Bacillus pumilus: one gene and its partner. The protein of the gene in region 2 interacts with the protein of the main gene of each other region in a pairwise test. Links are inferred from orthologs where the notes say so. Each region holds a gene or a part of one and is shown on either strand. Other genes may lie near its edges. The genes, in order: topA and GPS65_RS04720.

What was found.
Region 1: the proteins of GPS65_RS04720 (region 2) and topA interact in binary tests that used the Escherichia coli proteins (3 or more experiments, as listed by UniProt). The link is inferred for Bacillus pumilus from one-to-one orthologs.

Annotation. Positions count from the first base shown.
Region 1 is NZ_CP047089.1:1,816,881-1,820,154, forward strand. What follows is about bases 109-3,047. They hold topA (type I DNA topoisomerase), read right to left. Parts: upstream 2,647-3,047; coding sequence 571-2,646; downstream 109-570. Other genes in these bases: trmFO (FADH(2)-oxidizing methylenetetrahydrofolate--tRNA-(uracil(54)-C(5))-methyltransferase TrmFO), read right to left, coding at 109-500; dprA (DNA-processing protein DprA), read right to left, coding at 2,840-3,047. Also shown: more of trmFO, read right to left, coding at 1-108; more of dprA, read right to left, coding at 3,048-3,274. UniProt on the Escherichia coli protein: Releases the supercoiling and torsional tension of DNA, which is introduced during the DNA replication and transcription, by transiently cleaving and rejoining one strand of the DNA duplex.
Region 2 is NZ_CP047089.1:946,198-949,321, reverse strand. The notes cover bases 1-2,789. They hold GPS65_RS04720 (YigZ family protein), read right to left. Parts: upstream 1,835-2,789; coding sequence 1,166-1,834; downstream 1-1,165. Other genes in these bases: degS (two-component sensor histidine kinase DegS), read left to right, coding at 2,056-2,789; GPS65_RS04725 (LCP family protein), read right to left, coding at 90-1,181; GPS65_RS04730 (glycosyltransferase family 4 protein), read left to right, coding at 1-54. Outside these bases: more of degS, read left to right, coding at 2,790-3,124.

The DNA of each region.
Region 1 (3,274 bases), 870 kb from region 2 along the record:
TTCTCTAGGATAGGTGCCGCTGCATCGTAAAAGTACAGATACTCTTCTCCAGTTAACGATTTTAATTCTTTTGAAAGTGCTTCAGATGTAAGCGGGCCTGTTGCAATAATTGTTGGGCCTTCTGGAATGCTTTGTACTTCTTCTTGAAAAACTGTCACATTCGGGTGATTTTTGACTCGATCAGTAACGTTTGCTGCAAATTCATGACGATCTACTGCAAGCGCTCCGCCAGCAGGCACTGAGCTTTCATCTGCTGCTGCGATAATCGCTGAATCTAAATGACGCATTTCTTCCTTTAATACACCGACCGCATTTGTCAAAGCGTTGGCACGCAGTGAATTACTGCATACAAGCTCTGCAAATTTATCTGTGTGGTGAGCTGGTGTTTGTTTGACAGGTCTCATTTCATATAAGTTGACTTTAATTCCGCGTTTAGCAATTTGCCATGCCGCTTCACTTCCAGCTAAACCTGCTCCGATCACATTTACAAATTGACTCATTGTACAACTCTCCTATTTCGTAAGTTCTGTTTGATGACATAAAAAAGCAGGTGAACAAGGTTGCCCACCGCTATTTTTGTTGTTCCTCTTTATAATCACAGTTCACACATTGAACTTGCATGCCTTTTTTCAGCTTTTTCTCTACAAGCATATTTTCGCATTTTGGACACTTTCTTTCAATCGGTTTGTCCCAAGAGACGAATTCGCACTCCGGGAAACGATCACAGCCATAAAAAATGCGGCGCTTCTTAGATTTACGTTCAACAATGTTTCCTTCATGACATGTTGGGCATTTCACACCGATGTCTTTCACAATTGGTTTTGTGTTGCGGCAATCAGGAAAGTTAGAGCAAGCCATAAACTTACCGTATCGACCCATTTTGTACACCATCGGATGTCCACACTCTTCACAGTCAACTCCGGCGTATTCAGGCTCAATTTCAACTTCTTGCATTTCTGCTTCTGCTTTTTCGACCCGTTTTGCAAAGTCTTGATAGAAGCTGTCGATAATGCGAACCCATTCAATCGTACCTTCTTCAACGCTATCAAGTTCTTTTTCCATTTTCGCCGTGAATTCCACGTTAATGATTTCAGGGAAGAATTCAATGATTAAGTTGAGAACAATTTCCCCAAGCTCTGTTGGGATAAACCGTTTATTATCAAGTGCGACATAGCCACGCTTTTGAATCGTATCTAATGTTGGTGCATACGTAGACGGACGGCCTATACCTAGCTCTTCAAGTGTTTTGACAAGTCTTGCCTCAGTGTAGCGCGGAGGCGGCTGCGTGAAGTGCTGTTCAGGTTCAATATCTTTAGAAAGAACCGTATCACCTTCTTTAAGATCAGGCAACTTTTTGTCCTTTTCTTCTAGCTGGTCGTCTTTCCCTTCTACATATACCTTCATGAATCCAGGGAATTTCACTTTGCTTCCGTTAGCACGGAATGTAAGTCCGTTATTATCAAGATCCACACTCATTGTATCAAGAACAGCCGGCGCCATTTGGCTTGCCACGAATCGTTCCCAAATCAATTTATACAAACGAAGCTGATCTCGGCTTAAGACATGTTTGACATCTGCTGGTTTTCTTAGCGTAGATGTCGGTCTTATGGCTTCGTGAGCATCTTGTGCATTTTCATTCTTTTTAGCGGTTCGTTTTGTTGTATTTAAGAAATTCTTACCGTACGTCTGATCAATGAAAGCAGATACTTCTTCAATTGCCGTATTGGAAATACGAGTTGAGTCTGTTCTCATGTATGTAATGAGTCCGACTGTACCTTCTTTACCAAGATCAATTCCTTCATATAATTGCTGCGCAATCATCATCGTCTTTTTCGCACGGAAGTTTAATTTTCTTGCAGCCTCTTGCTGTAAAGTAGATGTTGTAAACGGAACAGCTGGGTTGCGTTTACGCTCTTTTTTCGTCACTTTCTCTACGGAAAATTTGCTCCCTTTTAGTTTCGAAAGGATTTCTTTTACATCTTCTTTTGTTTTCAGTGGATGCTTTTTGCCATTAACGCCAAAGAAGCTCGCTTCGAAGCTTTCTTTTCCTTTTAGGAATGTACCGTCAATTGTCCAGTATTCTTCTGGTTTAAATTCATTGATTTCATTCTCGCGATCAATGATCAGGCGGAGTGCAACTGATTGAACACGACCGGCACTTAAGCCCTTTTTCACTTTCTTCCATAAAATCGGACTAATTTTATACCCAACGAGACGATCTAAGATCCGTCTTGCCTGCTGTGCATCAACTAAATCCATATTGATCATACGTGGATGCTTAAAGGAATCCTTAATAGCATCTTTTGTAATCTCATTAAAGACAACGCGGCAGTCAGAAGAGAGGTCAAGGTCAAGGCTATGCGCTAAATGCCAAGCAATCGCTTCTCCCTCTCTATCGGGGTCAGCTGCGAGATAGACTTTCTTTGCTTTTTTCGCAGCTGTTTTCAATTCTTTTAATACGGGGCCTTTCCCGCGAATCGTAATATACCTCGGTTCGAAGTCATGCTCAGTGTCAACACCAAGCTGACTTTTCGGTAAATCTCTTATGTGTCCCATTGAAGCCTTTACTTTATACTTTTTACCTAAATAACGCTCAATCGTTTTCGCCTTGGCTGGCGACTCAACGATGACTAAATAATCAGCCATACTCAAAATCCCCCTTAAGAGGTGTTCTCTCTTTATACATTTCACAATTCATATTTATGTTAATTGCACCTATCTAACAGGCAATCATTAAAAATTCTTTATGATGAACATCATTATAAACACGAAAAACAAAGTGTAAACTTAAATCCTCACTATTATTAAATATTCCTATGTCTTTTGTCAAACGATATTTTTATGAGAGTTCAGTATATTGAACACTGCGGAAGGAGAATTCCTCTAAAATATCCTTCGTTGAATGAACAAGCTTAGCTCCCTGCTGTATAAGTCTGGCTGGACCTGTAGAATTAGGATCAAAGATTGATCCTGCAACGGCAAATACCTCTTTGCCTTGCTCAAGTGCTTGATAGGCAGTAATGAGTGAACCGCTCTTTTCTTTGCACTGAATCACGATGGTTCCACTTGTGAGCGCACTAATTAAACGATTCCTCAAAGGAAAATGCCACTTTTCTGGCTTGACATAAGGTGGATGCTCAGACAAAAGCAAATGATGCTCGCCCATGTATTCAGCCATTTGCACATGTTCCTTTGGGTATAAGTGCTGAAATCCGCCTGCTATAATACCAATCGTTTTCCCTTTATTTCTTATGCACTCTTTATGTGCAAGTCC
Region 2 (3,124 bases):
GAAGAGTTCAAACCATTTACGAAATTTTATAAACGAATGGTCAAAAGACAATAAAAAACAGCCCGTTCCTAGGAACTGGGCTGTTTTTATTATTGGCCTGATGTGTTGGTCGAAGGGTTAGTTATATCACTTGACCCTGTTTCGCCAGAGGATGGATTCGTTTGTGAATCTGTTTCTGTCGAAGATTCAGTAGGAAGCTTTAAATGCGTCCTTAATTCATTTTGTACGTTGGCTAGATTGGTTTGATCTGGCTCAAAGTAATACGTTCGATTTGGTCCTAAATAAAGATCCGACCCTTTAATAGAAAGTGTTTCTGTGTCGTCTCCCTTAAACCCGCTGTAGATCTGCTGAAGGGCTAGACCTTCTGTGATACGGAAGTTGGTCGTAATATGATCACTGACTTCTTTCGCAATATTATCGACGTTCGCGATGTTATTCGCCTTCGACATTTGATCAATCATTGCACGTAAAATTTGTTTCTGACGATCATTACGTCCAAAATCACCGCGTGGATCTTGTTTTCTCATCCGTGCATAGGCAAGTGCTTCTTCCCCGTTTAAATGCATATTTCCTTTTTTGAAATAAATCTTTTTCGATTTTTTTACATCACTTTTTTCATTGAAGTCAAATGGAACATCGATATCAATTCCACCAACTTCATCAATGACATCCTTGAATCCGTCAAAATCAACGGTCGCATATTTATCAATCGGAATATTCAAGAATTGTTCGACAGTTTCGATCGTCTCGTCTTTACCGCCTTTAGCAAATGCCGCATTAATCTTGACTTTATTACCTGTCGTGTCACTTGCAAGCTGTACGCGTGTGTCACGAGGAATGCTAACCATTTTCATCGTTTTGTCTTGAGGATTAATGGTTGCGACAATAAGTGAATCTGAACGGCCATGATCACCATCTGTAGCATAATCCTCAATTCCGACAAATAGTACAGAGAAGGGTTTCTTTTTAATATCAATGACCGCATCACGAAGCTTCGATTTCTCGCCGCGATCTAGTTCATCATATGTTTTGTCAGCGGCTTGAAGTGTATTGACTATTTTATAGACTGCAAATCCACCCATACAGATGAAAAGAAGCAAAAATAAGACCAGGATACGTTTAAAAATTTTCTTCTTCTTACTCTTTTTCTTTCGTACACGCACTTTTACTCGTTGTGCCATTCATCTGTCTCCTTTATCGGACCAATGTCCTTTTCTAAATAAATCAGTTCGCCTTCTTTTGTAACACTCTTTCCATTTGTCAGCTCAGTCATCCATTCAATGAACTGCTCTGTTTGTGTTTCTTCTACATACGTCTCAAAAATAACATCTTCTGCATAATGAATTTCTTTTAGCTGAAAAGATGAGGCTCTAAGCTCATTCTCTACCTTTCCAAGCCATGTATAATCTATTGTTGTGTGCATCGTACGCATTAAACAGCGCTCTACCATCCCAACATGGTTGATGGCTTCTGATACAGATTTTCCGTAGGCACGAATCAATCCACCGGCGCCTAGCTTAATACCGCCGAAATAACGAGTGACTACTACAACTGTATCTTTCAGCTTCCGTTTTTTTAACACTTCAAGCATGGGCACACCCGCTGTACCACTTGGTTCACCATCATCATTCGCTTTTTGAATCAGGTCATGTTCTCCAATGAGATAGGCAGAACAATTATGTGTGGCATTCCAATGTTGTTTTTTAATGGATTGTATAAATGCTTGTGCTTCTTCTTCTGAGACAGCACGCTGTATATGACAAATAAAACGTGATTTTTCAATGACGATCTCATGCTCGCCACGACTTTTTACTGTAAGATAGCGATTCAGCAAAAGACATACCCTCCTGAAAAGCAAATTGTAAGAATAGAGAAAATTTGCATTGGTTTTAGAATTTTACAGCGTATTTTGTTATGATGATAGGGGTAGAAAAAGGGTCGTCAAAAAAACTTCATGATTTATACGCATTCTTTCATTATAATTCGACATAAAATGCAGATCAATGACATTTATAATAAAAAAAGATGACATCACTGTTACGGGAGGGAAAAGCCATGACAACACCTAAAATGGATCCGAAATTATTGGATTCAATCATCATGAAAATGCTAAGTACAGTTGATGGCAGCAAGGACGAAGTATTTAGGATAGGCGAACAGTCCCGTCAACAATATGAAAGCCTTGTAGAAGAGCTGAAGCAAATCAAGCAGCAAGTAAACGAAGTAATTGATTTTGGGGATAAACTAGAAGTCCATACGAGACATGCTAGAAATCGCTTATCTGAGGTCAGCAGAAACTTCAACAAATTTAGCGAAGAAGAAATACGCGAGGCCTACGAAAAAGCACATAATCTGCAAGTGGAACTCACCATGATCCAGCAGCGCGAAAAGCAGCTGAGAGAAAGAAGAGATGATCTAGAAAGACGATTGTTAAGCCTACAAGACGTCATTGAACGCTCTGAAACGCTTGTGAGCCAGATCACAGTTGTTCTTAACTATCTCAATCAGGACTTACGCCAAGTTGGCGTGTTACTTGAAGATGCTCAAGCAAAACAAGATTTTGGACTGAGAATTATTGAAGCCCAAGAAGAAGAACGTAAAAGGGTATCCCGTGAAATTCATGATGGTCCGGCCCAAATGCTGGCAAACGTGATGATGCGTTCCGAATTAATTGAACGGATTTTTAGAGACCGTGGAACAGAAGAAGGCTTTAAAGAAATTAGAAGTCTCAGACAGAATGTGCGAAATGCTCTGTACGAAGTGAGAAGAATCATTTATGATTTAAGACCAATGGCTTTAGATGATTTGGGTCTCATTCCGACGCTAAGAAAATATTTAAACACAATCGAAGAGTATGATGGAAAAACCAAGATTACGTTCCAATGCCTAGGAGATACAGAAAGCGAAAGAATTGCTTCTCAATTTGAAGTGGCACTGTTTAGACTAGCCCAAGAAGCTGTCACAAATTCACTAAAGCATTCCGAAGCTGAAGAAATCTCTGTGAAAGTAGAAGTGACGAAAGACTTTGTCACGTTAATTATCAAAGATGATGGAAAAGGTTTTGATATGAAAGATGTGAAAACAAATAAAAATAAATCCTTCGGTTTACTTGGCATGAAAGAAC